Regions from separate parts of the Labrys sp. HAY1-8F genome, predicted to be linked through region 1. Evidence: predicted binding sites of a transcription regulator. Region 1 holds the regulator's gene; each other region holds the start of a gene.
What was found. Region 1 encodes PhoB, which activates phosphate uptake and scavenging genes when phosphate is short. Its sites were predicted from a motif close to TGTCATNNANCTGTCAT; they were not measured.
Positions count from the first base shown of each region.

Region 2: ACR9ZN_RS16540 (BtaA family protein) is a predicted target of PhoB. The motif match lies at 895-911, and genes of this name have one in related genera.
Region 3: ACR9ZN_RS25590 (alkaline phosphatase) is a predicted target of PhoB. The motif match lies at 1,132-1,148, and genes of this name have one in related genera.
Region 4: ACR9ZN_RS32240 (glycerophosphodiester phosphodiesterase family protein) is a predicted target of PhoB. The motif match lies at 1,145-1,161, and genes of this name have one in related genera.

Region 1 is NZ_JBPGWZ010000002.1:2,233,364-2,235,565, forward strand. Features, by position in the region: gene pstB (phosphate ABC transporter ATP-binding protein PstB) at 1-28, shown strand, start outside; gene phoU (phosphate signaling complex protein PhoU) at 64-783, shown strand; gene phoB (phosphate regulon transcriptional regulator PhoB) at 797-1,498, shown strand; gene ACR9ZN_RS19420 (hypothetical protein) at 1,639-2,202, shown strand, end outside.
Region 2 is NZ_JBPGWZ010000002.1:1,636,370-1,638,571, forward strand. Features, by position in the region: gene ACR9ZN_RS16530 (ABC transporter ATP-binding protein) at 1-43, shown strand, start outside; gene ACR9ZN_RS16535 (DUF6636 domain-containing protein) at 424-849, shown strand; gene ACR9ZN_RS16540 (BtaA family protein) at 973-2,202, shown strand, end outside.
Region 3 is NZ_JBPGWZ010000002.1:3,574,798-3,576,999, forward strand. Features, by position in the region: gene ACR9ZN_RS25590 (alkaline phosphatase) at 1-978, opposite strand, end outside; gene ACR9ZN_RS25595 (L,D-transpeptidase family protein) at 1,486-2,202, shown strand, end outside.
Region 4 is NZ_JBPGWZ010000002.1:5,006,333-5,008,534, reverse strand. Features, by position in the region: gene ACR9ZN_RS32240 (glycerophosphodiester phosphodiesterase family protein) at 1-1,076, opposite strand, end outside; gene ACR9ZN_RS32235 (ABC transporter substrate-binding protein) at 1,744-2,202, shown strand, end outside.

The DNA.
Region 1 (2,202 bases):
GGATTACATCACCGGCCGCTTCGGCTGATCCCTCGGCCAGCGTCGAATTCATTTGGAGGCGGCATGTCCGACCACATCGTTACATCCTTTGATCAGGAATTGCGCGAATTGCGCAACATGATCGCCGAAATGGGTGGCTATGCAGAGAAGAGCGTAGCCGACAGCGTCGAAGCCCTGCTCAAGCGCGACACCCAGCGCGCCAAGGCCGTGATCGAGCTCGATCTGGCGATCGACAAGCTCCAGCGCCAGGTCGAGGACCGGGCTATCCTGGTCATCGCCAAGCGCCAGCCACTGGCACTCGACCTGCGCGAAATCGTCTCGGCCCTGCGGGTGGCCAACGATCTCGAACGCATCGGCGACCTCGGCAAGAACGTCGCCAAGCGCGTGGTGGCCATCCACAGCCATGCGCAGCCGGCCCAGCTCTTCGGCGGTTTCGACCATATGGCTGACCTGGTGCTCGAGCAGCTCAAGCAGGTCCTCGACGCCTTCGCCCAGCGCAATGTCGAAGAAGCGCTCTCGGTCTGGAGTTCGGACGGCGAGATCGATGCGATGTACACCTCGCTGTTCCGCGAATTGCTGACCTACATGATGGAAGATCCGCGCAATATCGGCTTCTGCACCCATCTGCTGTTCTGCGCCAAGAACATCGAGCGCATCGGCGACCATGCCACCAACATCGCCGAAACGGTGCATTACCTGGTGACCGGTGAATCGCCGGCCGGCGAGCGGCCCAAGGCGGACAACAGCACCGATCTCGTCGACCTTCCTGTGCCGGCTAAGTAACAAGGGATAGGCCATGCCTCCCAAGGTTCTGATCGTCGAGGACGAAGAAGCACTGACCTTGCTGCTGCGCTACAATCTCGAAGCCGAAGGCTATGAGGTCGACAGTGTGGCGCGCGGTGACGATGCCGAGATCCGCCTGCGCGAAAGCGTGCCGGATCTGGTATTGCTGGACTGGATGCTGCCGGGGTTGTCGGGTATCGAATTGTGCCGGCGCATCCGCATGCGGCCGGAAACCGAGCGCCTGCCCGTGATCATGCTCACGGCGCGTGGCGAGGAAACCGAGCGTGTGCGGGGTCTGGCCACCGGCGCCGACGATTATGTCGTCAAGCCCTTCTCCGTGCCGGAACTCTCGGCCCGCGTGCGCGCTCTGCTGCGTCGGGCCAAGCCCGATCACGTCGCCTCCCTGCTCAAGGCCGGTGACATTTCCCTCGACCGCGAGACCAAGCGCGTTCATCGCGGCAATCGCGAGATCCGCCTCGGCCCGACCGAGTTCCGTCTGCTCGAATTCCTGATGCAGGCGCCGGGACGCGTATTCGCACGCGAGCAATTGCTCGACAGCGTCTGGGGCCGCGACGTCTATATCGACGAGCGCACGGTCGACGTGCATGTCGGGCGACTGCGCAAGGCGATGAACCGCACGCGCGAGATCGACCCGATCCGCACGGTTCGCGGCGCCGGCTATTCCTTCGACGAGACCTTCGCCAAGCAGGCCTAGGACGGATATTTCATCGCCCGACACCAAGGCCGGCGGCTCACCGCCGGCCTTGTCGCATCACGTACCCGGTACTCGCCCGATCTAGGCGATTTCAGAGGCTTGCGATAAGACGACTTGCCAAAGAAAATGCCGGGGTTGCCATGATCCGTTCCTTGCTCGTCGCGTCGCTTTTGACTGCCAGTTCGTTGGCGCTGCTTCCCAGCGATGCCGCAGCGGCCAAGCTCAAGAAAACCTTGTGTTCGGGCGAGTTCGGTACCGGCTCCGGCTTGGCAGGCTCCTATATCGGCAAGGATTGCTTCATCGCAGCCGACAGCGACATGCAGGAGCAGGTCGCCGGTATCTGCAAGGAAGGCTCGCGATGCGAGGTCGAGGCCATGGTGGAGGTCGCACCCGATGGCAGCAGGCAGATCAGGACCGTCTTGTCCGTCAGGCAGGCCGGACGCGCGCCCGCCACGCACACGTCCTATGCCCAGAAGGCGGGCAACTATGCCGACGGCATCTATGCCTTGCAGGACGATGGCTGCGACAAGCAGGGGGCGACGCCAGGCAACCGGGTTTCCGTGCAGCTTCTACGGGCAGCCGGTCCTGCCATCCAGCTCTACGGCAAATATTGCGCGGTCATCGAGGCCGATGGCGAGGAGCCTTCCAGCGCCAAGTTCCAGGCGACGCTGCAGCTTCGATGCGGCAGCTCGCCGGCGCAGGAC
Region 2 (2,202 bases), 600 kb from region 1:
GGCGCTGGGCAAGGAGCGCGTCGAGGCCACGAATACGGTTTGAGGCCTGGCACGACAGTTGCGTTTGTACAGGTAAAGCATTGTCCGAAAATAATTGAAACGCCTCCTTTGTCATGCCCGGGCTTGACCCGGGCATCCAGCGGCCCCGTCTTCGATACCTGGAAGGGGCTGGATTGCCGGGTCAAGCCCGGCAATGACAAAGGTCGAGCCAATTCGATTCTATTATCGGCGGACGAGCCCTAAGGAGGCGGGATATACGGAGCGTCAGCCAGGAGGCTGACGCTCCGTATATCCCCTTCAAACGTGAACTGCGGCTGTAGTGCCGGGGGGTGTCGTGAGTATCCTTCGAAACTTCGCCCCATCACGCTTGCAGAGCATCATTCTTCGTCTTCCCCCCGCCTGTGTTTCCAACGGAAATATCAAATGAAGAAACCCAGATTCATCCTGCCCGTCACCCTCGCGCTGTCACTCATGCCTACCACCTTGAGCGTGCCGGCCCTGGCTGACGATTCGATGGTGAGCTTTGCCATGCCGAGCGGCAATATTTCCTGCCGCTTCATTCCGCAGAGCGAGGGCGAGGGCGCGAGCGCGGGATTGGAATTGCCGACCCTGAGCTGCGAAAGGGAGAAGCAATCACCCGCGCGGATCATTCTCGGGCCGAGCGGAAAAGGCGCCATCTACAAGGATATCAGCGATCCCTTCTGCTGTGACGGCGACACCACTGTCGGCTATGGTCAGACCTGGGAGAATGGCCCTTTCAAATGCGTCTCGGCCGAGGATGGCCTGACCTGCCGCAGACGAGACGGCCACGGCTTCTTCATCAGCCGGGCCAAACTGTTGGCCTACTGAGGAGGCAGCGGAAAGCTGTCGCCTCCACGACGCTTTGAAGAGCCCTGTCATCCCCCCGTCATCGCTTGGTCTTATCCGCGAATCCCATCACGCAACCTGGATTCGACGAAGGAGCGGCTGGGGATGACGGATGTGAACAGCATCGGGACACAGGCACGAGCCAAGAGCCAGGGCCAAGCCAAGCAGGGCCACGTCAAACAAGCCGTGGAGCACCATCGGCTATTGTCATTGCGCGGCATCCAGGATCGGCTCTTCACCCTGGCTTTCAGCGGCCTCGTCTACGCCCAGATCTGGGAAGACCCGGAAATCGACATGGAAGCGCTGGCGCTGAAGCCCGACGATCGGCTGGTCGCAATCGCCTCGGGCGGCTGCAACGTGATGAGCTACCTCAAGGCCGGCCCGGCCTCGATCACCGCCGTCGATCTCAACCGCCATCACATCGCGCTCAATCGCTTGAAGATCGCCGCGGCCCAGCAATTGCCGGATCATGCCACCTTCTACGATTTCTTTGCGCGCGCCGATCAGCGCCGCAATGTCTCGGCTTATGAAACCGCGCTTCGTCCGCATCTCGACGCCGAGACACGCGCCTATTGGGATGGCCGCGACCTGCTTGGCCGCCGTCGCATCGGCTATTTTGGCAAGAACCTCTATCGCTATGGCCTGCTCGGCCGTTTCATTGGTCTCGGCCACCTGATCGGACGGCTGCATCGCATCGATCCGGCCGACCTGCTGGCAGCCCGCGGCCTCGCCGAGCAGCGTCGTGTCTTCGACGAGCGCATCGCTCCCCTGTTCGATCGCCCGCATATCAAATGGCTGACCCGCCGGCGGGCCTCGCTCTATGGCTTGGGCATTCCGCCGGAACAGTATGACGCCCTGGCCGGCGCCGCCGCCGACGGGGAAGGCATTGCCGATGTGCTGCGCGAACGACTGGAGCGTCTCGCCTGCGATTTCGACCTCAAGGACAATTATTTTGCCTGGCAGGCCTTCGGCCGCGGCTACAAACCGGAGGGCGACGGGCCGGTGCCGCCCTATCTCGAGCGCGCCGCCTATGAGGCCGTGCGCGATCGGGCCGACCGCATCGAGGTGCGCCACGTCAACCTGATCGACCACCTCAAGGCCCAGCCAGCAGCCAGCCTCGACGCCTATGTGCTGCTCGATGCGCAGGACTGGATGACCGATGTCATCCTTACCAAGCTGTGGAGCGAGATCACCCGGACTGCCCGCCCCGGCGCCCGGGTGATCTTCCGTACCGCCGCCGAGGAGAGCCTGCTCCCGGGCCGCATCCCCGCCGACTTGCTGGCACGCTGGTTCTATGACCGCGAGCGTTGCCGGGCCTGGACAGCCCGCGACCGT
Region 3 (2,202 bases), 1.3 Mb from region 1:
CTTGCCGGTATTGGTGCCGGAGGCCGCGGCGAGACTGTCCTTGTCGGTGGCCAGCGCATAGCCGGCGTCCTTGAAGAGCTGGATGTAGTCCTTGTCGTCCTTGCGCTTGGAGCCGGTGGTCGACTTGGGCAGGAAGTAGGCCGAGCCGCCGCCCAGGATGACGTCCGGCTTCACATCGTAGAACATGCCCACGATCTCGGCCTTGTCGGCGCGCTTGCGGGTATGGGAAACCACGGCAGCCGGGGTGGCGTCCTCGATCTCGGCGGTGGAGACCACACCGATCGACTTCTTCGAGGTGCGGCGCACCGCTTCGGCGATGGTTTCGACGCGCGGATCGTCCAGGCTGGCGGGCGTGCGGTCGGCATAGACGCCGAGAGCGTTCACAGCCGTCTTGTGCCCGGTCATGTAAGCCGACATCGTGTTGGCACTGTCGGTGGCGATGGCGTCCGTCGACGAGGTGCCGATGAAGGCCATGTGGTCGAGGTCGTCCATGGCGAGGCGGCCATTGGCCTTGCCCTCGGTCATGCCCTTGGACATGATGCGCGCGCCGGTGCGGTTGGCGACCGTCAGGCCGTCGCCGAGCAGGAAGATGATGTTCTTGGCCTTGGGCGTGGCGGCGGTGCCGAAGACGTCCCAGGTCACGCTGCGGCTCTGCCCGCCGGCCGAGACCTCGATCTTGTAGCTACCCGGCACCGCGAGGGTCAGGCCGCGCAGCAGTACCGCCGAGCCTAGATCCTTGTCGTCCTTGCCCTTCTCGGAGGCGACGAACTCGACGTCCTTGCCGAACACACCCTTGTAGTCCTGCCCGTTGACGGTGACGCGTACATCCTCCGGCTTCACCGTGCCGGCGAACTCGGCCTTGAAGTCGAAGGGCGAGCCGGCCAGGATGGTGGCGCGGTCGAGCGGATAGATGCCCGCGGCCTGGCTGGGACCGATCAGCATGGTGGTGACCGCAAGGGCGGCGAGGAGCGTGCGCATGGCAATCCTTTCGCGGATGCGAACAGACTTTGTCACTGAAGCGTCTTGCGGTTTGGCGAGCGTGCCGAGAGTTGCAAAGACGCGTGGAAACAAAGAACTGGAAGAGGGCGCGTTCCCCCTGAACGCGCTTCGCGCTAGGGATAGCCAGCGCGTGCGACAGGTCCATGACAGCGGGCGGGACCAGGATCAGGCCGTATCACAAGCAGTATAGAGGGGGCATCCGTCAGACCCGGGGCGGCAAAGACTCCATGTCGTATCCTCGCATCCTGCTCGAAATGAAGTTTTGTTGTTGCCGATGCTTGTCTGGTCGTGAGGAAGTCTATAGGGTCCCGGCCGAGTTTCCGGTGGAAGGCCCCTATCGGCGGGGCGTGGAATCAGGCATTGTGCCGTTAAGGTTCCGTTCACGCTGTTGCGTAACCACGACCGGGCCATGGCTTGCGGCGAGCGGTCGTTGATTGTAAATGTCCCTTAGTCCGTATTACTGACTTTGCACGGGTTCACTGGTTCATGACCGCTCACTTCAAGTTGATGCGCAAGATTGCAATGGCCGTGCCGGTCCTTTTGCTGGCGGCGGCCTGTTCCAATCAGAATGGCGCAAGTGTTCGTTCGACTAGCCCGGTGCCGCAGGCCTTGATTGCCGAAATGCAGGCCAAGGGCATGGCGCGTTCCGCGCCCATCCTGGTGCGCATCTACAAGAAGGAGTCCGAACTCGAGCTCTGGAAGCAGACCTCGAGCGGGCGTTATGCTCTGCTCAAGAGCTATCCGGTCTGCCGCTGGTCGGGACAGCTCGGTCCGAAGAAGAGCGAGGGCGACCGCCAGGTGCCCGAAGGCTTCTATGCGGTGGGCATGAGCAGTCTCAATCCGAATTCGCAATATTATCTGTCCTTCGACATCGGCTACCCCAACAACTTCGATCGCCAGCTCGGCCGGGCCGGCGGCAACATCATGGTGCATGGCTCCTGCTCCTCGCGCGGCTGCTTTGCCATGACCGACAAGCAGGTGGCCGAGATCTATGCCGTGGCGCGTGAGGCGTTGCAGGGCGGGCAGGCTTCGTTCCAGGTGCAGTCGCTGCCCTTCCGCATGACGCCCGAGAACATGGCCAGGAATCGCCGCAACCCGAATATCGGCTTCTGGCAGAACCTGAAGGAAGGCACCGACAATTTCGAGGTCACCAAGCAGACGGTCAAGGTCGACGTCTGCAAGGGCCGCTATGTCTTCAACGGC
Region 4 (2,202 bases), 2.8 Mb from region 1:
CCGATGCCGTCGGCATAGCTCTTGATCTCCGCCAGGCCCGTCGGGCTCAGCATGGCGTCGAACCAGCGCGGGTCGCCCGAGACGGTCCAATCGAAGGGGCGGGAATTGGTGATGTCGTCATAGAGGACCTTGCCGGTCTTGAAGTCGACGCCATCCCCATCGATGAGCTGGACCTGCCGGGTCTCCAGACCGTGCTTGCGCATATATTTCAGGCTGCTCGGCTCAAAGCTCTGCACCAGGATGGGGGCTTCCTTGGTGTTGAGGCCATTGTCCTTGATGATCTTGATCAGGGCATCTTCGAGCGGACGGCTGCCCGGCGCGCCGCAGCCATTGGCGATGGCCTGCGCATTGTTCCAGGATGGGTTCTTGGTTTCCGGATAGACGGCGATCGGGCGTCCGGTTTCCTTACTCTTGGCCTTGGCGATGTCGATGACCTCCTGGAAGCTGAGGATCGGGAACTTGCCGTTGAACACCTTCGGCCGCTCATTGGCCGCGTCATAGGTGGTGCCGGCGATCCAATTCTTCAGCTCGGCCATGGTGAAATCGGTGATCGACCAATCATTGGTATGGTCTTCGCCGTCGACAACCAGGGACTTCAGCACCGATTGGGGATTGGCCGGCTCGGTCAGGTCGGTGAGGTATTCGGCAGGTCCGCTGGTCGGCGACTGGGGCCATTTCACCTTGACCGTGACCCCGGGCACCGTGCGTTTGCGGGTGGCGACCTCAGCATTGGTCTTGGCCACCTCCGCAACGTTGGTATTGTCGCTCAGCCAGGGATTATGGCGCGCCACCAGCACGCAATCCTTGGTCAAATGCAGATCCTCTTCCAGCGCATCCGTCCCGAGGGCAGCGGCCAGATCATAGGAAGCCTCCGTCTCTTCCGGCGCGAGGCCCGGCAGGCCACGATGTCCGATGACCAGCGGCGGCTTGCCGTCGAGGGTCAGAAAAGACTTGGCGCCTGTCGGTGCGCTAGCGGTTTGAGCAAGGACTGCCGAAGACGGGGCCATGCCCACGGCGGCAGCGCCGAGCAAAGCCACACCGACAAGAGCATTCCATCTCGCGCAACCAAATTTCATGACCGGATCTCCACCCTTTGCTCGCCATCGCCCCTGAATGCCCGCCCCTATGTTCTTGTCGTAATTTTCTGACAACCGGATGACCGGTGAAGCAAGTCGACGAGAACCACGCCGTGCCGTGTCCGGCCGAAACACGGACGCATCATTTTTGACCCGCAACGGGCCCCGGCTGGGAAGACAGCCGGATCTGCGCCTCAGCGATCAAAAAAGTATCACCACAACCCGTGAAACGTGGTGGCACGTAGTTTCCCCAAAGGGTTAGCTTAATGGGACTGGAGAGCCATTGGCTCGACGGCAAGAGCGGCAGGGTCAAGCCGGCCGCATTTGGGGGAGACGGTCATGCCCAGGGATCCGAAACCGGCCCGGGAGAGGCGCTGCGAGCATTATCGCCAATCCACGTCATGCCGGCTCGAAACGACTTTACGCGCCGCGGATCACGCGCCAGCGCTCCCAATCACCCTGCTTCTTCCAGTTGACCATGGTCCCGCGGCAAGCCGGGTCTGACGCGCCGATCAAAAAATAGCAGCGCCTTGGTACCCTGCGGCCAGCCAATGCGTTGTACCGCCAAGCTCCATCCCGGAACGCGGCGGACACCAGACCAATCTCGGCCGCGCAACGTCACCATCGATCATTCGAACAATCATAAAGTCCTAGGGAGAAAGCCCGAATGAAACTCACATCCTTGAAATCGACCGGCATCGCCGTCCTCGCCCTGTCCCTGCTTGGCAGCGCCTCTGCCCTGGCGCAGGACGCCGCCGTCAAGGACGCCACCGTGGCGTTCCTCATGCCCGATCAGGGCTCGACCCGCTATGAAGAACATGATCATCCCGGCTTCGTCGCCCAGATGAAGAAGCTGTGCGAGAGCTGCAAGGTGCTCTACCAGAACGCCGACGCCAACATCTCCAAGCAGCAGCAGCAGTTCAACTCGATGATCACGCAGGGTGCCAAGGTCATCGTGCTCGATCCGGTCGACTCGGCCGCCGCGGCCTCCATGGTCAAGCAGGCCCAGAGCCAGGGCATCAAGGTCATCGCCTATGACCGCCCCATCCCCGACGCCAAGGCCGATTTCTACGTGTCCTTCGACAATAAGGCGATCGGCAAGGCCATTGCCGAATCCCTGGTCGAA